3 regions of the Paenibacillus sp. JT31N11 genome follow, and region 2 is predicted to be linked to each of the others. Evidence: riboswitches for the same ligand, from Rfam matches in the RefSeq annotation. Region 2 holds a riboswitch; each other region holds the start of a gene.
What was found. A riboswitch is a leader RNA that binds a small molecule or an ion and turns the genes downstream of it on or off. The one in region 2 is predicted to bind cyclic di-GMP.

Region 1 (9,877 bases), on a different contig from region 2:
ATATAATCACGCTTGGCACGGCCGAAAAGAATCGTACGATCGATCTGGGTCTGATTGAAACCAGTCCTCCTGATGATAACGATTATCCTTCGGCTGATATGGATAAAACCATCACAAACGTGGAACCGGGGACAGCAGGCGTCGCTTCGCAGGATTATGTAGTGAAAGGCAACAAGGTTCATTACAAAATTGATTTGACGAATACTTCATCCGTCACCATGCATAATATCAAGGTTTCGGATGCACTGGACAGAGGACAGTCCGGATTCCAATTCGATAAGCTTACGTACGATGGCGATCCAATTGCAATCAATGGAAATACTCACAGCCGTCCGGATATTATTACCCGCGTCGACAACCCGGGTACGGGCTCGGAGCCTTATGTTGTCATTAAGGATTTGGCAGCAGGCAAATCGTTGTCGCTGGAAGGTACGTATACCATCACGGCCGACGATATCGACGGCACCGATTTGGATAATACGGCAACCGTGCATTATAACGAATCTCCTGATCCGATCACGGATGATGCGAAGATTCCGACGGCGGGACTCAAAATCGACAAGACTGCCAATGTGCTGTCCGTAACCGAAGAGGGAACGCAAATTGAATACACGGTTACGATCGTGAATACGGGCAGTTCTGTTCTGCACAATGTGGTGATTAATGATTCCTTGGTATCCGGTATTCCGGCCATTCCGGTGCTGCAGCCAGGGGAGTCCAAGCAGATCAAGTATACCTATACGGTTACAAACTCCGATATGGGGCAGCCCAAGGTAACGAATACAGCTTCTGCAAAGCCTGATGAAACTCCTATGGTTGAAGTAACGCTTGATGTACCTGTTACTACGGACCCGAGAGGCACGATCGGAGACTATGTTTGGCTGGACGATAATGAAGACGGCGCTCAGAACGACAGCGAGTCCGGACTTAACGGCGTTATCGTGAAGCTATACAAGGATATTACCGGAACTTCAATTGCCGAGACGGTGACCCATGAGAATGCCGGCAAAGACGGCTACTATCTGTTTACCGGACTTCCGGAGGATACCTACTATGTCCAGTTCATTTACGAAGGACAGTATGGAATGACTTCTCCTGAAGCGGCAGTGCCTGCTGAAGACTCGAACAGCACGGATGTGAGCGGATTTACGGATGAAATCGTAATCGGACCTTCTAAGTGGGATGATCCGACCATCGATTTGGGATTGGTGCCGCGAGGTGAAATCGGAAATTATGTATGGGATGACCGCAACCGCGACGGCATACAAAATGAAGACGAGCTTCAAGGAAACAACGGAATCGAAGTTCAGCTTTATAAGGACTCTCCCGCTGGAGCTCCTGTTGCCGTAACAACCACGGCTAACGATTCCACAGGTAAGCAAGGCTATTATCTGTTCGATAATCTGCTGCAAGGCAATTATTTTGTGCAGTTCATTGTTCCAACAGATTATGTGAAGACCGCTGCGGGACAAGGAGCGGAACCGGAGCTGGATTCCAACGCTACGGACATAAACGGAATTACAACTGTTATTGAAATCGGCGAAATTCCGGGTTGGGTGGATCACAGCATTGATCTGGGCCTGATTGCAATGAAAGGCGCTATCGGCGATTATGTATGGCTGGACAAGAATCAGGACGGCATACAAAACGATGATGAATCTGGCGTCAACGGAGTAACCGTGAAGTTGTACGATGACCGGAATGGGACGGAAATCGCCACAGCGGTAACGAAGGATAATGGCAACCAGCCAGGCTACTACCTGTTCAGCAGCCTGAAAGAAGGCAAGTACTACGTTAAATTCTTCTATAGTGGACAGTATGAAACAACCAAACCGGGGGTTGGATCGCCCGAGGCGGATTCCAACAGCACGGACGGCAACGGGTTTACCGATGAGATTGTAATCGGACCTTCCAATTGGGTGGATCCGACCATCGATCTGGGATTGGTTCCACGGGGCGTGATTGGGAACTATGTATGGCTGGACCGCAACCGGAACGGTATACAAGACGAGAATGAGCTTCAGGGAATCAACGGAATCGAAGTCCGGTTGTTCAAAGATGATGTGACAGGAACCCCTGTCGCTACGACAACAACTGCAGCGGATCCGACAGGCAGACCGGGTTATTATCTGTTCGACGGATTGCTGCCAGACGACTATTTTGTCAAGTTCATTGTGCCTGACGACTATACGAGGACCGTTCAAGAACAAGGAGCCGACGTCAAGGAGGATTCCAATGCAACCGATGAGAATGGATTTACAGCTAAAATTCAAATCGGCGAAAATCCCGGCTGGGAGGATCTCAGCATTGACTTGGGTCTTGTTGCCAAAGGCGTCATCGGCAACTACGTATGGCTGGACAGCAGCAGGAACGGCATGCAGGATGAAGCTGATGACGACGGTATAAACAATGTGAAGGTCAAGCTTTATAACAAAGACATGCAATTGCTTGCAGAGACTTTGACTGCTGATGATGCTGCAGGGAAACCAGGCTATTATCGGTTTGATAATCTGGTCGGAGGCCAATATTTTGTTCAATTCGAAGCTCCTGAGGGCTATGAACTGACAACTCCGGAAGCAACGGGAATTGCGGCTGATAAAGACTCCAATAAGCTGACTGACGGTACTACTGCAGTCATCGCAATTGGAGAAGATGCTCCGCAGGGATGGGAAGATCTTACGATCGATTTGGGTTTAATGTATCCTTATTATCCGTACTTCCCTCCAGTCGATCCGGAGGATCCGACAACACCTGACGATCCGGAGGATCCGGCGAATCCGGGAACGCCGCCGGTTGATCCGGGAGCACCGGGCGAGCCAGGTTCGCCGGTCAATCCGGGTAACCCTGGTACACCATCGAATACAGGTGAGCCGACTGATCCAGGCGTAGAACCTGGCAGCGATACAAAAGTGCCGCAGCAGGAAACAACCGTACAGGACAAACCGATTCAAGGGACGGTTAAAGTACCGGAGGGCGGCAATGTTGCAATCGGTACCCAACCGGAACACGGTACATTGACGGTCGATCCGGATGGTAAATGGATGTATACACCTGAACCAGGCTATACCGGCGAGGATCATTTCTCTATCATCGTAACCGACAAGGACGGTAACGAAGAAGAAGTCCTGTTCGATGTAAATGTGGATGAGATTCCTTTGGGCGGTATAGAACCCGGTAATGACGATCCAGACAGCAGCACAACTGGCAAGACGCTCCCCAAAACAGGGGAAAGCAGCTCTTTGCCGCTTCAACTTGCAGGACTGTGCCTGGTCATTTTCGGAATTGTTTTGCTGAGATTGCGCCGGAAGCATATCCAGAAATAAGATCATTTTTAGTAAAAATCCATCAGGAGCTGTTCCTCCGTCATTATCATATGACGAGGCGCAGCTCCTTTTTTCTAAGATGATAATGGTGAGATGCACGATGGGAGAGGCATATGTCATGAAATAAAGGATTGCATATCCAGGCAGAATAATACCGAACTACCCGTCAAAATGCAAAAAAGAGACTTTACAGGAGGGGGGATCCTGTAATAGTCTCTTTTTTGCGCTATTTGCTGTCTTAAGCTGCTTTTGCTTAATGACAGATGCTATCAAGCGATCAGATTAAGCTTAATAGAATTTAGCTGCTGCGTATTTGCCGGCTTCTTTGAACATTGAACTGCTGCTTGTGCTGGTTTTGCCCAAACCGGAATCAACCGTTGTATCAATATTGCTCCATTTCCCATTAATCAGTACCTGGTTCCAGGCATGGTAGCCTTTCACATAATCGGTTGTTCCCATAACCAGCTTGGTCGGGATGCCGGCGCTCCGAGCCATGACCGCAAACAGGGAGGAGTAATCATAGCAGATGCCTTTGCCCGATTTCAACGTTCTGTTCGCATCGGGAATATAGTCCGTTGTTACAGATGTGCTCAATTTGGTATCATATTTGATGGTTTTAACGATATAATCGTGAATCGCTTTGACTTTGTCTTCAACTTTCGTTTTGTTTTTCGTCAATTCCTTGGCTTTGGCAACAGCAGTCGGAGAGCTTTTCCAATCGACATTTTGCACGGAACCGAGAAATACGCTGCTGTCATCGCTCAAGTTCAGGTTAACTGATTCCGTACCGATTTTTTTGTATTTAGTGCCGGTAACATTTTGCATAAGAGAGATAGTATAAGCACCGTCACCAAGCTGCAGGGGGAAGTATTCCATCGTGCCTGTGGCAGGCAATTTGTATGTATAAGTGACTCCGTTTTTGGTTATTAACAGCACAATAGGCGTTTTTGCGGCAGGTTTAAATGCAGCTCCGATAATTCCATTATCCAATTGCTTCGTATCGAGCCAAGTCGGGGAGTCCGTACCGGATGCTGCTACAGTTGTGGAGAGGGGAAGGGACAAAATGAATACGGTCACGAGAACAAGAAAATAAGATTTCATGAAATAAGACTCCTTTCGGTAGCTGGCTGCCATCCAAGCGGGAAGGCCCTTTAGCTTTGCGTCCCTGTCTTTCGACAAGTTTGCCGTTTATCGTTGAGTGTTTATTGTTTTTAGAAAACAAAAAAAGACAAACTTTCGGCAGCTGGCTGCCATCCAAATAATGGGAAGGCCCTCTAGCTTTGCGTCGCTGCCTTTCGACAGGTTTGCCGTTATCGTGACTTATCTTGACAATAACTATACCAATATTTGATAGAATGTACAACTATTTTTAAGTGATAATAGATTACAGTTTTGCCTGAACAATCAGACGATGGGTCGGATTAATAAGCGGATCGCATGTGATAAGCGTGAGCACCCTGTCGCTGTCATTGCCATTCAATACGGACAGGTCAGTTGGCTTAACGACCGATATTTTGAATACGGTATATTCCATAACCTTGTCTTTGACCCGTATCGTAATTTTGTCGCCCATCTTAACTTCCCCCAGCCTATTGAACAATCGGCCTTTCGTATGAGCCCGGTGTGCAGCCAGGGCAGCACTGCCAATATCTCCAAGTGCGGCTGTTTCTGTCAGATGGACAGCGGCGTACTTCATGTTTTGCGTTGTGGCACCTTCCAGCACAGGAAGCTTCACATCGATGCTGCCGATTTCAATAACAGCGATTCCTTGAGGATCTCCCTTGCTCTGATCGTCACTGACAGTCTCAGGTACGGCAGCGTCTGCTTCATTAGAGAACAGGTCGGATAATCGCTGGTAACTCTCTGCAAGCAGGCGATCGGATTTCTCAGCCGCGGAGGCGAAGGTATTATGATCCATGCGATCAAGCAGACGCCGCTGCTTCTGATCATAATGCCATTCTTTTGCAAAAGGCAGCGCAATCAGTACAATTCCCGTGATGATCAGCAAAAAAGAAAGCAGTTTCTTCATGTTGGCAGGCCCTCCTGTAAGGTCATTATAACAGATGGGAACTGTACAAAATCTGAACAACATGTGGTGTGTAACGTCCTCATGGCTATACTGGACAGAACGCGAGCAGCAGCATAAAGTCAAAAAAGGTCAAAGTCAGAGAAAGTCAAAGAAAGACTGAGAAAAATAACGAGGGGACCGCCGGATTTCCTTAAATTCACGGAATATGATTTTTATTGTTGTTTTATCGGGTTTGAGGAGAGCAGGCGGCATCCTTATAATAAAAAGTGTAAACATCACATTATAAGAAATTGGAGGAGATGTACATGTTGGATTTAGTTCCGTTTCGGAAAAGAAATGAAAATGTCAGCCGCAGCTTGATGAAATCATTCCATGATATCTTCAATGAAGATTTCTTTGCGCCGATGAGAAGCAACACCCATCCATTCCGCACGGATATTCACGAACGGGAGGATGCTTTTCTGATTGAGTCCGAGCTTCCCGGGTTCAGTAAAGCTGATATCGGTATCAGCTACAGCAATCATTATTTGACGATTAAGGCTTCGCGCAACAAGGAACAGAATGTGGATGGGGAAGATCATCAGATTATCCGGCGTGAACGTTATTATGGCGAATTTGTCCGCCGGTTCTATGTAGAAAATATTAAGGATGACCAAATATCGGCGAGCTTCGAGAACGGTATTCTGAAACTTGAAATACCCAAGAAGGAAAAAGCGCAATCCGTTAAAAAACACATTGAAATTCAATAAGATTGTCTCTTTGTCTCTTTGGCTCAAGGTCTGATGAAATAATCGCTGTAATCGGGGAACACGGCCAAGTGTAAAAGGGCAAACAACAACAAAACAGGCAGCCGGCGGAATACCCGCTGGCTGCCTGTTTTGTCATAAACACATCTATGATGGATGATGCACTGCTAATCCGCCGAAGGGGAATGGCCCGATCTGTCAAGCCCATCCAATGCCTGCTCCAGCGCATAATTGATAAGGTTGGTTTTGAAGCCTTTGCCTTTATCTTGCGATATCGTTTTGACCCGTTCCAGCAGATCCTTACGGATATAAAATTCGGCTTTGGAGTGGGTTTCCTTGCGCAGCTTCTTATCCAGCTTGACCAGCGGCACCAGTTCCTCCACTTTAACAGCTGGAGTTGGCGGAGCTTCCTGACCGGGAGGATCGGATGGCGATTTCCGGGCTTGCTTGGCTGCAGCCGGCTTCTTTCTGGTGCGCAGCGTTTTTTCGGCTTTGTCTACCATGGATTCCGGTGCAGCGGAGGACGGCTTGTCCGCAGGCTCTTCAAAGTTTACGAGCAGTTCTTTTTTTCTTGGTGGCATATTCGAACACCTCCTTGGCCAAAGTATAATAGGCTTCCGCAGCGGGATTGGAGCGGTCAGTCCATACAAGCGGCGAGCCCTCATAGGCTGCGGCGTTGGCAAAGCTGATCGACCGCGGAATCACGGTTTCAAACAGCCGGATATCCTTCTTGCTGCAGAAATCACGGGCATGGCCCACCAATTCCTGATGCAATTTGGACCGGCCATCGACCATCATCGCAATGATGCCGGTAATCCGCGGCGAAGGTTCCTCCTTGGAGCCGAATGCTTCGATAGTCTGGATTACGCGCTGGAGACCCTTGACGGAGAAGGCTTCCGGAACAAATGGAATCAGCACGTCGGTAGCGGCTTTCAACGCATTGCCGGCTATCAAGCCAAGTGAAGGCGGGCAATCAATGAATATGTAATCATAATCCGACTTGATCTGATCAACCTCTTTCTTTAGCAGCAGAAAAGGAGAGGGGTACGATTCCAGTTGGGATAAAATATGAAATTCCAGCATGTTGAACTTGTCGGATGCCGGAGCCAAATCAAGATTGGGTTTAATGGATATAAGGATATCCTTGATTGATTTGGCGCCAGTGAATACATCATACATGGTAAGTTCGGACTTATCGGGATCGCTGCCAAAAACAACGGCTGCATTGCCCTGGGCATCGGTATCTATAATCAGCGTCTTTTTGTCCGGGAACAGGGAGGAAGCCGCTGCGGCCAAATGAGTCACAAGACTTGTTTTGCCCACACCGCCTTTGTTCATACATACCGCGAATATTTTAGCCATGCTAAAAGCAGCACCTGCCTATCAAATTGGTATTTATTACATTATATCAGAAAAGTGATCGACAAGTCTGCTGACGACAGCGGGAAGCTCCATTTCCTTGCGGATAGCAAGACAAATAAACCGGTGATTGATATAATTCGGCAGACCCTTCATCACCAGTTCTCCCCGTTCGACCTCTTTCAACACACTTCTTTGCGGCAGAATGCCGATTCCAATCCCGCAGCGCACGCCTTCCTTGATAGGCTCAATCGCGCCAAGCTCCATGCTGACGGCAAGCTTCATCCCATTCTCGGCTGCCCATTCATCTGCAAGCCTGCGCGAGGTGGAGCCCGGTTCATGAACCAGAAAGGGAAGCCCGTGCAAATCATGAATCGTTATCTCTTCCTTGGCCGCCAAGGCATGCTGAGGGTGAAGAATCAGCTTGAGCATATCGGCCATCAACGGCCGCAGCTCGATCTGATCGTCCTCCATCGGAGTATGAGAAACAATACCGAGATCCAGCTCGAAGTTCTTGACCAGATCCACAATGAGATCGGCTTTCTTGACGGTCAGCTGCAGCGAGACATCGGGATAGTTCTGGCTGAAGCTCGACAGTAGCGGAGGAAGCAGGTAAGTGGCCGGCGTGTAGCTGGAGCCGATGCGGATATGGCCTTTACGGTGTGACCGGTATTCGGCCAGCGTTTGACCGGCGCGTTCGAACAGAGTCACGATCCGCTCGGCATAGGGCAGCAGCGCTTCGCCGGCATTCGTAAGGCGAAATTGCCGGTGGTATTTGATGAACAGCTCTACCCCGGTGTCCTGCTCCAGCTTCTTGATGTGAAAGCTGACGGTGGGCTGCTTCAGTCCCAATTGGTTGGCCACCTCGGTCAGATTCTTATAGTTTACGGCGGCTACAAAGACCTTTAGCTGTTGTATGTTCATCGTGATGCCTCCTTTTGGCCCTATTATAGATGGTATCTATGTATCTATCAATAAAATAAGATAACGTTAACAAAATCAATATACGGCGTTAATTTCAAGTAAACAAAACTCAACTATTCTAAGTCTAGTAAAACGAAAAAGATTTAGGGAGGATTTAAAGAAATGCGTAAAATGTGGAGTAAAAAGGTGGGGACTATCCTGTTCATGCTGGCGCTGGTGCTGGCAGTGGCAGGATGCGGGAGCAACAATGGGGCCGGCAACACAAACACAAACGCGAATGCGGCGGCAGGAAATGCTAACGCGTCGGGCAATGAAACTGGAACGGCTGCAGGAAACACAGCAGACAATACCGCAGGAAACACTGCGGAGAATGCAGCTGGGAATGCGGCAGCAAATGCTCCTGCTGAGGATCCGAATGACAAGTCCGATGATGAGCCGCTGACTGTTTATCTGAATGACTTTGATGAAATTATCGGACCGGAATTTGAAAAAGCGACGGGTTACAAAGTGAATCTTGTAGTCGGCAATGGCGCTGAAACGATGTCCCGTATCGAAGCGGAAAAAGGAAATCCGCATTGGGATGTTGTATGGATGGATGCTCTGCCTTCCATTCATTCACTGGGAGAGCAAGGCCAGCTGCTGGAAGGCTGGCAGCCGGAGAACCTCAAGAACCTGACTGACTTTACAAAACCGATCGTACCTGCCAATAATGCTTATTTCCCAACCGGCGTACATGCTGCGGGCGTCATTATTTACAATACGAAACTGATAACGGCCGATAAAGCGCCAAAAAGCTGGGCGGATCTCGCCAAGCCGGAATATAAAGGACTCGTCGGCATGGCCGATCCGGCCGTAGCGGCTCCTGCCTATCCTTTCGTATCCTGGTTCTTCGAGAACAAGGGAATGGATGAAGGGAAAACGTTCTTCAAAGGAATGTTGGACAACGGCATGCATGTCTATCCGAAAAACCCGAATGTCGCTACTGCCGTAGCCGGCGGAGAGATTCAGGTGGCCGCCATCCAGGAAAGCAATGCTTATACGCTCAAGAAGGACGGAGAGCCGATCGAAATCGTCTGGCCTGAAGAAGGCGCTCCGGCATCCGTTCGTGTCGCAGCCATTCAGAAGGAAAGCACGCATATGAAGGCTGCCAAAGCATTCATTGAATTCCTGCTGGATCCCAAAACGCAGCAGTACCTGATCGATCAGGGAGCAGAAAGCTACTTTGAGCCTTCCGCTGTCGGCGTTAATGCCAAGGATGACCGCGCCAAGGATACGAAGCTTGTCTATGCGCAAGCGCCATGGGCAGCTGAACATGAAGCCGAAATCAAGCAATGGTTCGCTGACCAATCGGTTAAGTAGGCTGCTGCATGATAAAAGCAAATAATCGGAACATAGGGCAGGGGCGGCTGAGGCCGTCCCTGTCTCCCAACTTTCTGGGCTGGCTCGTATCTGCAATATTGGCTTTGCTTATTCTCTATCCGCTGGCAGCCGTAATG
Region 2 (9,877 bases):
CCGCCGCCTGCTCTTCTTTGGTCAGCTCCACCCTGGCGCCCGGTTCCTGCTCCAACTCCTGCTGACTTGCATACTGCTTTGCTTCTGCCACTTTACACTTCCTCCATCCTTTATAACAGGGCATAACCCTTACTGCGCGGCTCTAGGCCGGCACGTAAGGGTTATTTTCCATTTCATATCCGATTGTCGTCCGCTCTCCGTGACCGGGATAGACGCGTACATTCGGATCAAGCTTATACAATTTGCCGCGGATGGAATCGTATAAATCCCTCTCGCGGCCACCCGGCAGGTCTGTTCGTCCCACTGATTTGCGGAAGAGCACATCGCCGCTGATCAGATGCTCCCCGCATAGCAGGCTGACGCTTCCCGGCGAATGTCCGGGCGTGTGCATGACCAGAAACGTATGGCCGATCAGCTCCAGCTTCTGCCCCTGCGCCAGTGCGTACTCAGCAGGGTCGGTCACAAGCGGCGGAGTGACATCCGACCAGCGCTCGGAGCCGTTCTTGCGCGCATCCGTCAGCCAGTCCGCTTCCAGATCATGCAGATATACCGGGCAGCCGGCTGCCTTGCGCACCGCATCGACGCCGCCCATATGGTCGAAATGCGCGTGCGTCAGCACGATCGCCTCGATTGTCAGGTCCTTAATGCGCGTGAGCAGCCGCTGCGGGTTCATGCCAGGATCTATAATAATGCCGCGTTTGCCGGTCTCCTCTGTAATCAGGTAAGCGTTTGTCTGCAAGGGACCAAGCGTAAAAGTCTCAATCTTCAGCATCTTAGAAAGAAGCGAGAAGCTGGCGCAGCTCTTGTACGATTGTTTGTTGGTACCCTGTGCCTTCACCGTAGCGGCGGCCCATCTCCTGTCGGGCAAGGCTCAGATTCGCCTGATAATCAGCAGCGTCCCGGTCCGTATTCGCCTGTTTGAACGCAATCATTGCTTCCTGCACATGAGCTGGACGCGGTCCCCACTGACCAAGCACATGACCGCCGGTATCGGCAAAAATGACAACAGGAATGGAGCGGCCGCCCATGGTCAGAAACTCATCCATCGTATCCAGATTCTGTTCCATCACGAGCACTTCGACCGGGATTCCGGAGTTCTCAAGCGCCTTGAACACAACGGGCACGTTGCGGACCACATCGCCGCACCAGTCCGCCATCAGGATCAGGCAGCGCAAATCATCACGGTTGTTCAGCGATTCAAAAAACTCCCGGTCTTCGTCGCCCGCCCATTGAAACTTGCTGCCCCAATCCAGAAAAGCCTCTTTGTTCTTCTCCATTGAATCGATGAACTGCTGCGGACTGATCCCCGTATTGAGCTTGCTTGCTACACTTTTAGCCATGATGAAAAACCTCCCAAAGAGTTTTTAGTGAACCGGCTTGAATTCACTTCTTGCGAGCTAAAAACTCACATTGAAAGCATAAGCTGAGTTTTTAGTGATACACGGCCAACACATTAATCCGCTTTCTTAACCAGCAGCCTAATTATACCAAACCGGCATGCCAAACTACAAACTAAACGGACTTGCCGCGTCCTTTCAGCACCTTAACCATCACATAAATCACCAGGACCGCAAGGGCGATCAGAAGTGCCGGCTGGACATAAGGGGCTGCTTTCTCATCAATGTTCTCCCACTGGTCGCCCAGCTTCCAGCCCAGATACACAAACAGAAGCGACCATGGAATCGAAGCAAGTGCCGTCAGCAGCGTAAACAGCCAGAAATTCATCCTCGCCATTCCCGCCGGAATGGAAATAGCTTGACGCATAATGGGGACGAATCTTGCGGTGAACACAATTCCGGACCCGTATTTGTTAAACCACCCTTCCGCGGTATCCAGATGCTTGGGTTTGATTTTTATGTATTTGCCGTATTTCTCGAAGAAAGGACGTCCGGCGTACCGGCCAATCGCATACAGAATCCACTGCTGCACAATAGCGCCGATGACGCCAAAAATAACGGCCCCAAGAAACGTAATCTGATGTCCGCCAGCATCCGATACCAAATAACCGCCGTAAGCAAGCACAATTTCACTCGGAATAACTTCAATTGCAAGACCAATGACGATACCAAAATAACCTAAACCTTGAATCCATTGAAGCATTGAATCAATGAAATTGTGAATCCAGTCCATTCCTCGTCTCCTATCGTCTCCCGATTTGGCAGGCCAATTATCTTTCTATCGGTATTCTAGCATACTTCCAGACATGCCTCCAGCGCCCTGAGTCATGCTCTGACAAGCCCTGGCATAGACTAGCTGTAATCCTATTACACGAATTAAAGGGGGTGAATGTTTCATATGTCCAAGATTTATGTGGTCAGCAAAAAGCAGATCCGCCTGTTCGCCGTTCTGCTGCTCGTCCTCTTTATCGCGGCAGCTTGTCTCAAATGGAATCAATCCAGAGCCGCTTTGGCCGCGCAGCCGGAGCCCCGGGTCTTTGAACTGGTAACAGGAGAGTTTGAGTCCACAACGGGTGAAGGCAAGAAAATAGAAGTATACCGCTGGGATCCCGGCACCATTATCGTGAATAAAGGCGATCACGTTGAGCTGCGCATCACCGGTATCAACGGGGCCTCGCATCCTTTTGTCATCGAAGGGCTTGGCATTAAAGGCGAGGTCACACAAGGAAAAACGACGGTGGTCCGTTTCGCCGCGGAAGCCAAGGGCACTTATCCGATTATATGCCTCACACACACCACCTTGGTGCACGGGGGTCCGATGGTTGGCTATATCGTCATTCAATAATGGCGTGTGACAGGTCATACCGGGCATGCATATATAGGGGGTAGAGAGGAGTCGATTATTCGATGAAATCGTCTACCCCGGGCAACCAGGCGGGTTATCCGACCGCCCGCAAAATCAGGCGCGCCTGCGAGAATGAGCTGTATCGCACAGTCAAAAGACTCGGCGTCTGGATATCCAAGGAACGCATCGAGCAAGCGGAAAAGATCTATTTCAAAAAAGTCGCGCTCAATCTGCCCTGGATTCACGAGAATGCCAGCAACCGGAAGATCCTCGCCGACTGGTGGGACGACAACGTCAGCGCCGAAATCGCGGAACTGTGGGAGATTCCCCCTGCTAAGCTGAAAGCCGCTTTCCGCGATGCCTTCGGCGGCTGAGCTTCTCGTATTATGCTGCAGATCAGGCGGCGGCTTTATGATCTTTGGAGCAAAGGCGATAGCTTTCGAGGAACATCGTAAATACAAGTAGTCATCTGTCTAATTTAAATTCTAGCAAAAAAAAGAAGCTGCCCTGGAGTCTTCGGAAGACTTGGGGCAGCCTCTTTGCTGCGTATGGCCGGACCTTAGCCAATAACGGCAAAGGTTTCAACCCGGGCGGGAATCGTACGGACGCGGAACAGCAGCCCGATCGGACTAAACACTTGAAGCGTGTAGCTCACGTTTGTCAGCGTGTTGATGTTATTGAATCGAACGACCCCAAAGCGGTCGAAGGATGCCGTGGAAACAATCCGGTTATTGCGGATCAATCGCGCAAAGAATCCGGTCGTATTGAAAGGCACGCCGCTGCCCTGAACCCAGACAACCGTCAGCCGGTTGAAGATTGGTCCTGTTGCTTGAGCCAGACCTTTGGGCATTGCCAAGCGCACGATTTTCCCCTTGCCCGATCTTTTCATTTTCGGTTTGACGCGTACTGCGGCCATTTGCCGATCACTCCCATCCGTTCTTACTCCAGCTTATGCTGCTGCAGCTTAAGGGAATGGGCTAATGCACTCTATAACGCGTTTATCTTTTCTGTCTCCGGACTGCTCATCTTCGTCTGTGCAGCGGTTCTGGCCCGGGCGAGCTCGCTTAGCAGCAGCCGTGTATCTTCCGCTGCCTTCCGCGATTCCGCAGTGACTTCAAAATCCCGCCCTCCCCGTCTGGCTGCGGCTCCTTGGGATTCAAAAGCCTCGAAGAAAGCCAGGGCTGTAGCTGCGGCAATACGGGAATCGTCAAGCTGGCCCCCGGCCTGCTTATCCCGGGCCAATCGGGCCATCGTCATAATCGCCCCTGTCTGGTTATCCCGATCGTAATGATCATATTGCAGGGCCAGGCGCAGATAGGCTGCTGCTTGTTTCACGTTCCCCAGCCTGGCATGGCAAAGACCAAGGGCGCTGAGCAGCGGTACGGACTGCGGTTCAAAGCGCAGGCCGGCCCCCAGCTGTCTTGCGCCGGTAAGCGGCGGTACGAGCTGCGAGAGCTCTACACGAATCCGGCTCCAATAGGGATTGGCTGCCAAAGCCCGTTCCAGCAGCGCAGTCTGCTCATTCCCTGCGGCCGAAGCAGCCGCCTCGCGATACGCCACAGCCTTGTCAAACTGCCAGCTATACGCGGAAGCAAAAGCAAAGATGGCAGCGGTCAGCATTGCTGCTGTGAATTGGAATCCAGCCTGCCGCTTCGCAGCTGCCCTTTTGCCGAGGGATGCCGATCTTGGCGGAAGCTGCCCGGAGCGTGGAGGGACTAATGACGATTGCCTCCTCTGCGCGGCCCCCGGGTGCGGACTGTAGTAGACGAGCCAGCTAAACAGAAGCAGCCAATAGTAACCGAAGGACATGTCAAAATCGACGGCGGCATGGACCAGCAGTACGCCGACAGGGAGGATCCCTGCCCGCTCATGCCTCCAAACTATCCGCAGCAGCCCATACATCATGAAAGCAAATACGATTAATCCGACAATTCCAAGATCAAGCAGCAGATCCAAATAACCGCTGTGCACTTCGTTGCCAATATACGGGTAGGTTTGGGTTTGGGTAAACAGCATCCGCCAGGTATCCCCGCCTTGACCAAGGAGAGGCGCCTCCAGAAATAGGCTCCATGCATCCTTGTAGAACATCGTACGCGCGCCTGCGGTTTGAAAATGGCCGCTGCTGATCCGGTCTTGAATCACTGCCGGCAGGAGAAGCGCCATAATCAGACAGGCTGCCCCCAACCCGGCCCACGCTGCAATCTCAAGCTGTCTTCCGGACAGGCCGGCAAATACCGTGCGAAGTGCGGTGAAGCCCGCTGCAGATGCCATCAGGATGGCAAGCAGCCCAAGCGTCTCCCCCATGTGGCCAACGCCTTCATGACTGCCTTGCAGACCTGCGGCAAAGACAATACGATAGGCTGCCCCCGCTCCAACAAGCGTCCAGCCGCTGTAAATCAGCCATTTGACCCGCTGCTCCCGGGTCAGGAGCAGCAGTCCGGCAAGCCATCCCGCAGCCGTTGTAAGCCAGGCTGCCCTGGATTCCGTAAGCAGCAGCACGAGCACCAGCGGCGCGGCCATCATGACGGCAAGCAAGAAAGTCCGATAACGGCCTGCACGTATCATGAGAAGCCAGTTCCACAGCAAATAAGCTCCCGAGACGGCTCCGAGGAAATTCGGATACTGAACGAAGCCGGCCAGCCGGGCACCGACTGCGGATAAACTGGAATCCCCTGTACTCAGGATCATCTCCGGAACGTCTATCCAGCCGAGCCATCCGGCAAGTGCGCCGCCAATGAGGAACAAGCCGGAACCCTGAAGCGCCATGAACAGCCAGCTCCGGAATGGGCCGATTCTCAGCCACAGATACCCGGATATGAGGAATGCCCCATAAGCCGACCATCTGAGCAACTGCTCCAGAGTTCCATGTACGGAAGCCGGTTTGTTGATCAGACTCAAACCAAACAAAAGCGCTATAAGCAGCGGCGTATAAGCCTCCATCGGCACCGAGGCCCGCACAGCCTCTTCTGCGGGCCCTTTATTTTTTTTCAACATGAAATATTCACCGATCCCGCTGCTGCTGCCCCTTATCCTTCGTCTCTGCATACGAGCCGTAATAAACAAGGATAAAACGGTTGAAGCCATAAGCATCCATTCCCACCTGTAAAAGGATGCGTCAAAAAACATTCCATTCTGGTATGCGGACGAAATCAGCAGCCCGGTAAACATCAGCCCGGCGGCACCAACAACGACTGGCATTTGAATCCCCTCTTCTATTTCTCTTTATAATTGTCCGATATATCTAAATTTTCTAAATATTGTAACATGTTTGAGAATGATTTGAAAATCAGGTGACATGGAGCTGCTGCCTGAAGAAGCATGAAGAGTTTATTTTCTTAACTTTGAACAAAAAAAAAAGGCGCTCCGCGATTGCCGCGGTGCACCTGTTTTTTATAGTTAATGAGTCCGATTGTCACTGGCCTTTTCCTGTTTCCTGCGATAATAGGCTGCGACCTGCTCCCTCAGGATAAAGGCCCGCAGCGCTCGCTGCTGCAGCCCGTCCAGATCGCAAAAGCGCGCACCATAGAAGGATTGGGCTCCATCGCTGTCATAGCGTATGATCTCCAGCCAGCATGGCAGCTCAAAGCCTAGAGACAACACGGCTTCCAGACGCTCATTCGTCTTGAGCCTCGGCCCCTCGGCAACAATGAATCCCAACCCGGATAAGCTTATATTTCGTATGGCCAGTTCCATATCTTCAATAAATTCGAAGTTTTCCGGCCCTGTTGACAATTCTCTTGTTTCAATAATCACTTTCTTCATGGTGCCCTTATGGTCAATCTGAACACGGGGAGACTCCCGTTTCTCTTCCAGTCCGCTCAAGGCCCGGACAGGAAATATAACTGCGATAGATCCTTCCGCCTTGCCGATGACCGTCGACTGCAGACGTTGTATCCCCACCGGAGAGTAGATTGTCATCTCCACCGGATTACCGAGATCAAATGACTTGTATTCCGTCATTTCAATCTCCATCATCTCGCCCTCAATATGGCTCAAAATCCCCGTTGAGACATATCCTTCTTTCTCGACTACGGTCCGGCTGTGGATTAATACCTTATCTGAGTAAGTTTGCTTTGCTTTCGTGTATAATTCCTTGCTGCGGGCATTCGTGCTCATAAGTACCATCTCCTTAGTGTGCAATCGCCTGGCCGAGTCTTGAGACTTTGATAAGGGATTGCCTGTTCAAGGAAATGAAAAAAGCCGTTCCTCTGCCTCGGAGCCGCTTGACTTGCACCCTGCTGAAGGGTGTTCATTTCGGCAGCCAGGCTGTCAGTCGCTCCTTTTCAAGAACCTTAGACCCTTTAGCTTTGCGTCCTTGCCTTTCGGCAAGTTTGCCATTATCGGATATATATGAAGTTAGGTACAGGCTATTCTTACATTTCTTCCACGATCATGATACTGTGCGAATCCTTAAGGTCAACCTGATAGGGCTGGGCAGGAGGTGTGCCGTCCGCCTCGCGAAGGATCCGTACGATCGGGCGGTTGACCGCAAGCGGATTATTCAGAGCCACAACCGCAATCTGGCCCGAGCTGAGCAGTACCGTTGTCGATACCGGATAAATGGATATATGCTTGCAAAAGGTTTGGATCAAATCAAGATCGAAGAAAGTGTTCCCGGCCGCGAATAAAAACTCGATGGCTTCCGTCGGCGTATGACGCTTGCGGTGCGGCCTCGGTGAGGTCAACGCGTCATAAACATCGGCCAATGCCACAATCTGCGCATATTCATGAATGGCATCACCCTTCAGCCCACGCGGATAACCCGATCCATTGTACCGCTCGTGATGCTGAAAAGCACAATGCGCGGACAACAGGGAAATATCGTGCTGGGCGCGGATAATATTGAAGCCATCCTCCGTATGCTTCTCCATCAGGACCCGCTCTTCAGGGGTCAGCGGGGAGGTCTTGTTCAGAAGATCCTTGGGCAATCTTGTCATCCCGATATCGAACAGAAGCGCTCCCATGCCTAATTCCTCAAGCTGGTTGCGGTTATAGCCCTTAGCCAGTCCCATTATGCCTGACAGTATAGCCACATTCACAGAATGCTGGAACAGATAGCCATCCGCCACTTGAATATTCGTCAAGCTGACCATAACGTCGGCCCGCGTAACCAGATCCTGCATGATCTGGCCAAACACATTTCGGAACGTCCGGCCCATCTCCGGTGCAATGGTTCTGCCCTTGGTCATAGGATGGTCCTTCAGCGTGGTCATGGTTTTGAATACAGCATCGTGGGCTTTTCTGCGCGTATCGTCGCGGATCGCTGTTTCCGGCTCCAGATCCTCGGTAAACGGATCTTCAACGAACAGCATATCGACTCCCAGCATCTTCAAGCGATTGATAAACCGTTCATTCAGCTCGACACCGACACCCAGAAGAATGTTGCCATTTTCCTGCAGGATCGGGCGAGCCAATTTATCTCCAGGCTTCGCCGAAAGTATATGTACTTTTCTCATCTGAGCATTCCCGCCTTTAGTCCGGTTGCATATTTGATCAAGCTTGCATCGCTGCCAGTTCGGCAGCACGCAGTTTGTATAATTGCTTATCGGCGTATATCCTGTTGTCTGCGATTTGCACAAGCATATTCAAGTCGCTCCCGTGGTCGGGAAAGTTGGCGCTTCCGACAGAGACGAAAGTGCCTCAATCCTGTCGATAGGGTAAGCTTGTGCAGTTGTTCATGAGCTGGCGAATGACAGCTTCAATCAGTTTATCATCTGAATCAGGACAAATCATTATAAATTCGTCCATGGCTCATCAGGCGGTCATGCTTTGTCCAGAAAGCATGCCTGCCGCCGGAAGGGTAAAAGCGGCTTATGCCGCTGCGTTTGTCTAGATTGGCACCACCTCGCCCGACATGACGGCAGACCATGCGCACAGCCCTGTGTCAGCACGACCGCCCTGCAGCAAAAATGCCCTTCAGAGCACATGCGGCAGCAAGCCTTGTCTAATACTGCACAATCCGGTTGCGGCCGTTCTCCTTCGCTTCGTAAAGCGCCTTGTCCACCTTGACGAACAGCTCGCGCAGATAAGACTTGCTATCCTTCAGTTCAGTATCCGGCTGAGGCTCAACGGCAAGCATGCCTATGCTGATTGTAATGGAAACAGGAGCGTTCCCGACTCCGGTATCGACAAAGTTATGCTCAACAACCGACCGTACGCGATGCGCCAGCTCTTCCGCCTGCTGCCTGGTGGTGTGGGGCAAGTAGACCGTGAACTCCTCCCCGCCGTAGCGGGCGAAAATATCCGTTTGTCTGAGCGTACTGCGGACCACGTCCGCCGTCAACTTGAGAACATCATCGCCGACCATATGACCGTATGCGTCGTTGATCGTCTTGAACAGATCGATATCAAACAACAGGATCGCATAAGGAATCTGATAGCGCATGTTGACCATGACCTCATGCTCCAGCTGCTGCATCAGGTATCTCCGGTTGTAGCAGCCCGTCAAGCCATCGATAATGGCCATTTGCTCCAGCTTCCGGTTGGCCTGGTACAATTCATCCTGCATAAGAAGCAGCGCACGGTTTCTCTCCTGAAGCGCTTCATTCTGACGGTTGGTTTCTTCAATAAGCCTTCTCAGCTCTGTATGGTCCTGCAGCGTGATCACTCTTCCAATGATTTGCTGTTTAACAACAATAGGCGCTACATGTAAGGCAATATAGGCCATTCTGCCTTCCTCCGGCACTTCGATCTCGGTATGAACGCGCTCTTCAGGATGCAGACGGTACATCTCCAGAAAAGCTTCGGTCTTCTCACGGTCTTCCACTGACTGCAGAAGCTTGTCCATATCGAGCCTTGTACCGACTGAAAGCTGGAAAACGGGACTCACCACGCTGTTGAGATCAATCACAACATTCTGCTCGTCCAGCACAATAATACCGACAGACAGTGTATCGGCAACATCTTTTTGAGCGATATTCACGATATCGAACATACGGTGCTTTTGAATGGAGAATACAAAATAAATGTCCGCAATTACAATTCCGAGCGACGTTAAGCCCGGGATAACGGGAAGCCATTTTGCAAGCACAACATTGAGCAGCAGATCGAGCAGGGTAAAGCAGACAAAAACCCCAATACCGGTCAGGGCATTTGCAATCTGCGCACGGTCCGATGGCGGCGCGTCCGATTGGTA
Region 3 (9,877 bases), on a different contig from region 2:
AATCAGTCGGAATGTAATAATTTTTCATCTATCAGCCTTCTTAGTGAAAATCTTCACATAGAATCATAGAGGCGCGCCGTATCCAGACTGATGCGAACGACATGGTCACATCTGTATCTATTGTATACCTAAACGACGAATTTTGCATCCCCAAAACAAAATGTCAGATCTTTTGTTTTTATGGCGGATCTGGATTTATTATACGGGATAGTCAGGCTGCTTATTCTACCTCGGCCAATGAGAATTTTTCAACAAGAAAACCGGCTGGGCGCATCTCGCGCTGCCGGTTATTTTTTAACATGAGGGCTATGGTGTTGTTCCTTGCTTATCCCAGATGTAAATTGTAACCGTTTAACATTTGTTGGCTCCTGTTATCGGAATTCATGGATGATGAATAGTGGAGAGAACCGCATTTATTCTTCAGGTACGGCACTTAAAGAATTGCGAAGTCGATTCATATCGCTAACCGGGGGCAGACCGAACATTCGGGCATATTTCCTGCTGAATTGGAAAGGACTTTCATAACCTGCCTGAAAGGCCGCATCCGCAGCTTCCGCGACGTTTCCGTAAGCAGCAGACGGCGGGCCTTCTGCAGTCTTATTTGCTTCTGATACTGCAGGAGACTCATGGCGGTAACTTTCTTTGAAATGCTGATGCAGCGATGACGGGCTCATATTCACAGCCCTTGCCAGCGCTTTTTATTGTCTTTTGCAAACCAACCTTGCCGCTGGCCAAAATCAAATAGAGGACCGCCGGCAATTTTGCCAGGCGGTCCTCTATTTGAATACGGAGCCAATTACAGAGAAAACATGGTGTATACACCTATAGACAGGACAATAACGGAGACAGCGCTGCATAAATAAGTATGCCGCGTCAGATTGGCGCGTTTCCTCCAGGCTAATGCCAGCTGCCTGCAGGCAAAATACATACTGATTATATTGACAAGAAACAGCACGAGAATGAGCACATCCATAATGACGGAGCCGTGGCCTTCCATATCCCGATGCTGCAACTGCATCCCCGCTGTCGCGCCCATTATGAGCGGAGCCAAGGCCCAATGGATCAGATGCAGAATAATGACGCCCGTAACCGAAATAAAAGATAAGGTGGAATATTTCGACTCAAGACCCATTACCCTGATTTTCTGCAGCATTCCATTCCCCCTTTTCACATAAGGCGGCGGCTTGTTCTTCACACTGCGGTTGTCTGAAGCGTCCTATTTGCCGTTATTTTTGTATATTCATTCCTCTCCGATTGCAGAACAACCATATAGGAAGGCCCGTTGAAAAAAAACAGGCAGCCTCCCCGTTATACGATCTGCTCCACATGGACCGATTTGTCTTTGCTTAAATCCAGATACTGGCCTTTCACCTCGACAAGGGGACTCAAGGGATCATTGGCATGAATCAGAATAATATTGCCCCGCTGTCCATTGGAGAGGCAGACCTCGCTGCCAATCAGCATGTCCATGATACGCGCGAGAAAGCATAACGTTATCTCCGGATCGAGCAGCCCATAGGCATTTTGCGACATTTCCAGCAGCACCTGATAGAAAGGAACCTGTTTCTTGTAGACCCGCTTCGAGATCATCGCGTGAAAGACGTCCGCGACGGCTACGATTTTGCTGAAAGGGTCCATCTGCTCTCCCTTGATGCCATGCGGATATCCGCTTCCGTCCTCGCGCTCATGATGCTCCAGAGCCACCAAGGCGTGCCGCTGCGCAAGCCCCGGCGTTTGCCTGATCAGTTCGTACCCGTAAAGCGTATGCTTCTTCATTTCATCAAATTCTTCAGGCGTCAGCTTGCCCGGTTTATTCATGATCGCTTCAGGGACTTTCGCTTTTCCGATATCATGCAGGAAGCCCGCGATGGTCAGATCCAGCAATTCCTCTTCGCCAAGACCCTTCACTTTGCCGATTAAACGGGCAATCAGCGCAACTGCGATAATATGACGGTAGGTATATTCATCATTTTCGCCGAAATAGGTGAAAACCTGCTTTAAATAAATATGGTTGCTCATATCCACAATGATCGGCACCATCGTATTGCGGACATGCGCAAACGGAATCTCATCGAAGTGCCGGACCTGATGAAAGACGTCCTTGATTTCCACAATAGCCGAATTCAGCAGGTGCAGGACCGGAAGATCTTCAATATCCTCTTCCTTCAGCATAATTTGATGTTGAATGAGCCGCTTCAGATTTTTTCGTGTGAGCCGGGAAAAAGCAGGCACAATCAAGGCACCCATTTGGTTGTACATATTTTTATTTACTCTCATGCCTACATATTGATATTGCCGAACAGTCGGAGTCACCAAGATTCCACCACTTTCACGGGGTGCTTAATATAGAAGAAATCAGATTAAGCCTGCATCATGTTATCGATATCAAAGGTTGTATTTTCGACAGACTCCAGAATTTCCTTACTGTAATTCCCGATAGAGACTCTTCCCGAGTGCATTCTGACGACGCTGACCCGCCTCTTGGCCTTCAGCAGCGTGGCCGCTCCGGTCTGCCCTCCTACAATCTTCGCCGTGATATCCCCTTCGGCTTCCAGCCTTGAACCGCGGCAAACGGCCAGCCGATGCTTGAAGGATATATTGCCGGCCGAGTACAAATCACTGACAAGAACTCCGTCGCGCTGGATCAAAATATCGCCATTGGATTTGAGCTCGCTGTTATGGCATTGATTGATGGTAATATTGACCAGTGCCTCCTGCATGCGGGCCACCTCCTGATGGGCGTCCGTCAATAGGGACAAGAAGCTCTGGACGCCATTTCTGGTGGCCGACTCAATGAGCTGCGAGGGCTTCAGGAAAACCGCCGCCATTTCCATCAGCTTCTGGTACTCTTCTTTCTTCAGATGACGGATATTGGCGACCACGGATAGCAGATCCTTGATTAGCCCCGGTATATCCTTCATTTTCTTCTCCAATAGCAGCAGCACAATCTGTCCGTATTTAACCGTCTGGTCACGTGACTGGATCGCTTGCTCCAGCACCTGGGAGCCGATCAGCAGCTTCTCGATCTGCTTGCTCAGCAGCTTCGAGGTGTTGTATAAACGGTTGAACATGACACCGAAGTATCCCGAATACAGCTTGCTGCCCATTACATTCCCCCGGATATGGATGCATCCCGTTGCTGTGATGGTCGCATTGAAGACACTGCCAATGACATATACATTCTCCAGAGATTCAATAATCATATTGTCGGTTACATTGCCATATACGATCACATCGCCGGAGAAGACAATATTGCCCGTTTCAATGTCCACATCGCCGGAGACGGTATACGCTGTCGAGATATCAAAGACTTTGATTTTGGTTCCCGTTATCCGCGGGCGTCCTTCTTTTCTGGCGATAATGGCCCCCTGTGGAGTCAGCTCTACGCCCGACTTGGCTACCAGCAGGATATCAGCCGGCGCTTTGGGCGTGATCAGATTGCCGTAAACATCGTATCCCGGGATGCCGTCGATAATCGGGGATTTCCTGGCAATAACGTCGCCGCTGGTGACGGAAGGAATTTGCAGATGATTGCGGAAGTCAACCGTCCCTTCCGTTTCATGGAAACGGCTTTCGATCTCCTCGGAGAAATAAATCTCCAGCTCCGCATCCTTCCCGGGTACGGGAGCTTTGCCCATGGCGATGAGAATCGGGCTATAGGTGGGCTGCAATAATTCCTGATGAATAGCGGCCAGGTCGACGTTTGCTTTGATCGATTTCTTTTCAAGCACGGCGGCGACATCTGTCAAATGCACACTTTCAAGAACCATATTCCTGTCTTCCTCGGCAGATAATATGATTTTGGCAAGAGGCTCTGTATCGGTTAGCTGCCAGGCATACCGTTCTTTGGCGTGAAGGTGGAAATAAGCGTGAAGCTTGTCTTCCGAGACCGTAATCTCATACATCGGTTGATTCTCAATTTCCCAAAGGATGCTGTCGCTGGAAGTCACGTTGATTTCTGAATGTATGTCATGATGATTTACCTTTAGTTTGACCGGGGCAATAGCACTGATGACGGGGAGCTTGCCATTATTGACGGGATCATGGACAATTATGCGGTGTTCAATTACCTGAATCCAGCCGTCCTGCTTCAAGGGGCTTCTGATATCCCCTTCGTTAGTGGAAGATCTGGAAGCCGCATCCACTTCACCCAGATGCAATTGCTTGATCAGCTGTGACAATTCATCTTCAGAGATTTTTTTCTTCACGTTAACACCTCTCAAACCTCAGACCAGAATGGTTTTTTTAACAAAAAAAAACACCATCCGATTGGATCGTGTTTATACACCACCAATTCGGCAGCCTGGCGACCATAGAGATGCTCTCTTTAGGCCCATAGCTTTGCGTCCCTGGCTTTCGGCAGGTTTGCCTTTATCGTTTGAGTTTCTTAATTAATAGTCACTAGTTCCTATTTAAAGTTTAATAATTAGGAAAATATACCTTGCAAGTCCAAATTGAGTGTACTAAAAGGACTGCCTTTTGTCTAATGCAGTCAAATAAAGAAGTTCGCCTGTTTACAGCCGTTCATACCTGAAATCTACCATGTTCAGGACGGAAAAACGACTTTTCAAGTCATTCGATAACTATTTTCACTCCGCTTCCGATAGGCACGAAGGGTGATTGCATTTTAATATTGTTAGCGTTATGATTTCAAATCATATCATTCCGTGATTCTGCAAAAAACGATGATTAAAATAGATATTTCTAATAGATATTTAAATATAAACGGTTTTCATATGGGGTTTTTCAATATTTTTCCATTCCGCTTTTTTTCGTCGGGCAGCCCAAAACAAGTATTGGAGTGTAAACAAGAATGATAAATATCAGGGTCATTATTGCTGACGAAGACAATCAAACGAGAGAAACAGTCAAGAAGTTTATCACTGCGCTTCCTTATATTGCGCTCATTGGCGAAGCTCCCGACGAACATTCCGTTATGGAAATCATGGTCCGGGAGAGGCCGGATTTAATTTTGACCGATCCTTCGCAGCCGGGCCTGGGAGGACTTAAGGCGCTGAAGGACTATTTGCAGATCATCCCCCGTCTGAAAATGATCTGGATGGCCTCAGGCCAGGAGTATGCAATCGAAGCATTCAATATGGGTGCAGTCGACTATATCATAAAACCGGTCCTTCGCACCAGACTATACAAGGCGCTGGAGCGAACAAAACATAATCTTGAAATGGAACAGAAGGCCAATCATTTGTTCATTAATCCGGACCCCAAGCTGATTATAAAAATCAATAAAAATATTCATATCATTCCTTTTAATAAAATACTTTTCATAGAAAAAATGGGAAAAAAATCTATAATACATACGCTGAATAACGATCCCCTTGAAACCTATGACAAACTGGAACCGGCTCCTCATCTGGTACAGGCTCACCGCTCCTATCTGATCAATCTCAGCAAAGTGTCCCGTATAACCAGGATGGGTGAAACCTACCAATCCTTCTTCGGCAGCTATCCCCGACAGGCGTTGATCGCCAAATCGAAAATGAAAGATATTCAGGAGCAGCTTCTACTGAGAGACCCTAAACAGCCTTAAAAAAGAAGCCGTCAATTTCCGGTTTCAAGCTTCATTCGCGATTTCACCGAACGCGCATATTCCGAAGGACTCATCCGCGTGGCATTCTTGAATGCCTTGGAAAAATAATGGACGCTGCTGAATCCCAGCTGCCGGGAAATCTCTGTGAAATTATAGCTTTCTTCCCGGATGTACCGCTTGGCGCGCTCGATCTTAAGCTTCGAGAAGTACTCCTTTACGGAATAGCCGGTATTCTGCTTGAATAAGCTTTTGAGCTGGGTTTTGCTGATATGCAGCTCGCCGCAGATATCGTTCACATTCATCGGACCGCCGATTCTTCCTTCCATAAACAAAAGCGCCTGTCTGGTCAGTTCATCCTTGCTTTTCTCCCGGGCTGGCGAGGACAAGGGCTTCTCCGATTGCAGAAAACTGCTTTTTCGCAGCAGACGGATCAGGAAAATTTCCAGGTAACAGCGGAGCAGCTGCTCGCTGCCGATCACCGCACCCTCGCGGCGCTCCAGCGGATGGCGGAACGGGAAAATGAAGGCATTCTCACCCTCCTTGATCATCTGCGCCAGCAGATTGCGCTCCTCATCCTCCAGACTGAACACTTTATCCGCAAAACGGTTCATTGAGTCCGACCGGCAGTCGAACGTCATGACGATCGCATTGGGCGCTTTGCCCTTGGCGGCATAAAATTCATGAAACTCATTCGGCTTATGAAAAATAATCATGCCCTGCTTCAGCAGCTGCCTCCTGCCGTCGGCAAACACCTCGATTTCTCCCTTGTCCACGTACAGAAACTCCCAAAAGTTATGTTTTTCACCGTTAAACCCGAAGTCCTTGTCCAGTTCAAAATAATACATCGTGATGAGCTTCTCAATGACAAGGGTCTGCTGCAGCGGTGTCCGCTGCAGATCGTCCAGCTCTGCTTGCGTGCTCACTTGCAATCATCACCTTCCGTTTTATCCGTTAATGCTATCATACCGCGTGCCGCCAGCGGCGGGAAGGGTCGCCCGATAGCAAAACAACAAAAAACGGGGCTTTTTGAACAAAGCCCTTCCGCCTCTAAGCTCTTATACTTGTAGTAAATCCAGTCAAGCAGATCATAGGAGGATGGCAAGATGAATTTGGGTGTAATCGGTTACGGGCTTCGCATACGCTCGATAATTGCGGAGATTGTCAAGCAGGAGCCCTCATGCAGGGTGACGGCTATCGTCGATGTGCGCAAGGATGAGATCCGGGAGGAGCTTCAGGCGCAGGGGATGGACAGCATCCATTATTATGATACAGCCGAGGAAATGCTTGGCGCGGAGAGCCTTGACGGCATACTAATCGGCACGCGCTGCTCGCTGCATACGCCAATGGCGGTGAAGGTGCTGCAAAGCGGAATTCCGCTTTATCTGGAGAAGCCGGTATCCACGACGATGGAGGATTTAAGACGGCTGAAGGCGGGCTTTGAAGCTTCCATATCGAAAGTGGTGGTATCGTTTCCGCTGAAGCTGACGACGATCGTGCAGCTGGCCAAGGAAATTATCGATTCCGGCAAAATCGGTACGGTGGAGCATGTGCAGGCCGTGAATAATGTGCCGTATGGCGGGGTTTATTACCAAAGCTGGTACCGGGACGAGCAGGAAACCGGCGGACTGTTTCTGCAGAAGGCCACGCATGACTTCGATTATATCAACAGCCTGCTTGGGATCAAGCCCACCGAGATTGGCGCGATGACCTCCAAGCAAATTTTCAAGGGTACGCGGCCGGCAGGCCTGAAATGCGTTAACTGCGAGGATAACCGGGTCTGCCCGGACAGCACCGCCTTCAATAAAGATCGCTGGCGCAGCTGGGAGTACTGCTGTTATGCGGAGGATACCGGCAACGAGGATTCCGGAAGCTCCCTGATCCGTTACGAATCCGGTATGCATGTCTCCTATTCGCAGAACTTTTTTGCCCGCCGGGAGGCTGCCGCGCGCGGAGCGCGTTTGCTTGGCTATAAAGGGACGCTGGAGTTTGATTTCTACACCGGCAAAGTGAACGTATTCATGCATCATACGCCGCGTGTGGAAACCTATGACATTTCAGGGGGCGAAGGACATTTTGGCGGCGATTCCACCCTGGCTCAAAATTTCGTGGCTATCATGCAGAACGGCGCGGAATCGCTCTCCCCGCTGGAAGACGGTTTATTGAGCGCGTTGATGTGCCTGAAAGCCAAGGAATCAGCCGAGACCGGCATGTTCCGCTCCATTGATTGGGTGTAGCTCGCGGCGAAGCAACGGCAGGGAAAAATAAAACGTGACTTTTCCTTCCTCTGCCAGAACACCGAAGGAAGCGTTATGGCTGTGCAGAATGGTCCCGGCAATGGATAGCCCAAGACCGGTGCCGCTGAATTTTTTGCTGCGGGAGCTCTCCATGACATAGAAGGGCTTCCATACCCGCTCCCACTCGGCCTCCTTCCCGGTGTTCGTGCTATTCGTGATGCGGAATTGAACGGCGTCCTCCTTCGCCGCAAGCGTCAAGGACACCTGTTTGCCGGTCGAATATTTCATCGCATTCGTCATAAAATTGTGCAGGGCGGATTCAAGCTTCCTCCTGTCCGCCATCACCCATGATTGAGCGGGCAGGCGGTTGTCCACCTCCAGCTCCAGGTCCTGCTGCCGGAACGCAATCCGGTATGCGACCAGCATCTCCCCAAGCAGCTGCCGAAAATCGACGGGCGCGAATTGATACGTCTCGGCCTGCAGCCTGGAGAGCTCCAGCAGACGGTCGATCATCCCGGACATGGCTTCGCTCTGCTGCCGGATCACATCGGCATAGCTGCCATCGTCCAGACCGTCCTGAATGCCGGACGCATACAGCTGAATCAGGGACAACGGCGTTTTCAGCTCATGCGAGATATCCGCGATAAACGTCCGCAGATTGGCATTCTTCGCTTCCAGCGATTGATGCGCGTCCTCCAATTTATCGCTCATCCGGTTGATGCTGCCGGCCAGGGACTCAATTTCATCGCCCGTCCGGATATCCGCCTTAACAAACGACAAATTGGAAATCGCCTCAGCCGTTTCATTCAGCTTCGCAAGCGGTTTGACAATCCGGGTCGTATACAGAGCGGACAGCACGATAAGCAGCAGCAGCATGCCAACCCAAATGTACAGATTGAAGCGGTTGACGATCTGGATCGTATCCGAGGAATAGGAGATGGACTCCCCTACCGCAAACACATATCCGCCTGCAGGCAGGAAATTGACCAGGAAGCTGGACTTCAGCTTGGCCTGATCATATATTTTATTGACCTTTCCCCCTTCGCGCAGTGCCACCACACTTTCCTCGGCCAGCCAAAATTTGCTGAGGGCGATGCCCTTCCGGTTAAACTGCACGATGAGCCGGCTGTTTAGGTCATTGACCGTATCCGCCAGGGAAGTATACACGATCGTTACCTGATACTGCTCCTCCATAGGTCCGATCCGCTCCACCAGCTGCCCGTACTCCATGGCCGCAAGCTCCGAAGTCAGACCGGCAAGCTTATGCTTCTTCTGGTACAGGAAGTATTTGGGAAGAAAAAATGTATTCACGGCAAAAGACAGCACAAAAACCGCGCACAGCGCCACCGTAATCCGCAGGATCAGCTTCCTGGTCAGTTTACTCATCGGCATCCACCAGACTGTAACCCATTCCCCGGAATGTTTTGATGCGATGCTCGCCGATCTTCTCCCGCAATCTGCGGATATGGGTATCCACCGTACGTTCTTCGCCGAAATAATCGAATCCCCACACTTGATCGAGCAGCATTTTGCGGGTCACAATCTGCCCCTTGTTGACAACCAGATATCTCATCAATTGAAATTCCCTGGAGGTAGCCAGCACATCGTGCCCGCCGCGATAAATCTTCTGTCCCTCCATATCAATGGTCAAATCGCCGAGCATAATCTTGTCAGTCAGCTGCAGCAGCTTGCGCGCGCGAATGAGCAGGATGCGCGGATCGAACGGTTTGCGCATATAATCGTCAGCCCCCGACTGCAGGGCGGCAAACTCATCTTCCTGATCGCCCTTGGCCGTCAGCAGCAGCACCTTCGTCCGGCCCGTCTTCTTGATTTCCCGGCAGACCTCGACACCGCTCCGCTTCGGCATCATCCAATCCAGAACCGCCAAATCCACCCTGTTGTTATAGAACAGATCCAACGCCTCCTCTCCATCCTGCGCAAGAAGCGTATTGAACCCTTCTTTATGAAAGTATGCCTTTAATATTTGCAGCATAAGCGGTTCATCGTCAGCAAGCAGCAGCTTCATGCCCGCACCTCCTTCCTCCTGGGCCGCTGTACGGCAAAGGCAGCAGCAAGCCTCCCCCACTATAAACTC

Region 1: linked by a shared signal. The riboswitch ahead of AC0YNV_RS26160 (transglutaminase-like domain-containing protein) and the one ahead of AC0YNV_RS13750 (PilZ domain-containing protein) in region 2 are both predicted to bind cyclic di-GMP.
Region 3: linked by a shared signal. The riboswitch ahead of AC0YNV_RS00505 (DUF342 domain-containing protein) and the one ahead of AC0YNV_RS13750 (PilZ domain-containing protein) in region 2 are both predicted to bind cyclic di-GMP.

Annotation. Positions count from the first base shown of each region.
Region 1 is NZ_JBWDNQ010000008.1:386,378-396,254, reverse strand. It holds gene AC0YNV_RS26165 (SdrD B-like domain-containing protein) at 1-3,323, shown strand, start outside; gene AC0YNV_RS26160 (transglutaminase-like domain-containing protein) at 3,612-4,424, opposite strand; cyclic di-GMP riboswitch class I at 4,439-4,519, opposite strand; cyclic di-GMP riboswitch class I at 4,559-4,642, opposite strand; gene AC0YNV_RS26155 (class D sortase) at 4,708-5,352, opposite strand; gene AC0YNV_RS26150 (Hsp20/alpha crystallin family protein) at 5,658-6,101, shown strand; gene AC0YNV_RS26145 (hypothetical protein) at 6,266-6,679, opposite strand; gene AC0YNV_RS26140 (ParA family protein) at 6,642-7,460, opposite strand; gene AC0YNV_RS26135 (LysR family transcriptional regulator) at 7,497-8,381, opposite strand; gene AC0YNV_RS26130 (extracellular solute-binding protein) at 8,544-9,740, shown strand; gene AC0YNV_RS26125 (ABC transporter permease) at 9,749-9,877, shown strand, end outside.
Region 2 is NZ_JBWDNQ010000003.1:261,638-271,514, reverse strand. It holds gene AC0YNV_RS13790 (Tex family protein) at 1-31, opposite strand, end outside; gene AC0YNV_RS13785 (MBL fold metallo-hydrolase) at 143-772, opposite strand; gene AC0YNV_RS13780 (thioredoxin family protein) at 774-1,340, opposite strand; gene uptA (undecaprenyl phosphate transporter UptA) at 1,513-2,130, opposite strand; gene AC0YNV_RS13770 (cupredoxin domain-containing protein) at 2,296-2,742, shown strand; gene AC0YNV_RS13765 (dehydrogenase) at 2,805-3,116, shown strand; gene AC0YNV_RS13760 (hypothetical protein) at 3,302-3,658, opposite strand; gene AC0YNV_RS13755 (O-antigen ligase family protein) at 3,730-5,940, opposite strand; gene AC0YNV_RS13750 (PilZ domain-containing protein) at 6,139-6,858, opposite strand; cyclic di-GMP riboswitch class I at 6,996-7,088, opposite strand; gene AC0YNV_RS13745 (HD-GYP domain-containing protein) at 7,116-8,198, opposite strand; gene AC0YNV_RS13740 (histidine kinase N-terminal 7TM domain-containing diguanylate cyclase) at 8,687-9,877, opposite strand, start outside.
Region 3 is NZ_JBWDNQ010000001.1:101,101-110,977, reverse strand. It holds partial or broken gene AC0YNV_RS00520 (helix-turn-helix transcriptional regulator) at 414-692, opposite strand; gene AC0YNV_RS00515 (hypothetical protein) at 797-1,153, opposite strand; gene AC0YNV_RS00510 (HD domain-containing phosphohydrolase) at 1,309-2,259, opposite strand; gene AC0YNV_RS00505 (DUF342 domain-containing protein) at 2,361-4,208, opposite strand; cyclic di-GMP riboswitch class I at 4,295-4,380, opposite strand; gene AC0YNV_RS00500 (LytR/AlgR family response regulator transcription factor) at 4,814-5,548, shown strand; gene AC0YNV_RS00495 (AraC family transcriptional regulator) at 5,560-6,471, opposite strand; gene AC0YNV_RS00490 (Gfo/Idh/MocA family protein) at 6,652-7,782, shown strand; gene AC0YNV_RS00485 (sensor histidine kinase) at 7,741-9,168, opposite strand; gene AC0YNV_RS00480 (response regulator transcription factor) at 9,161-9,808, opposite strand.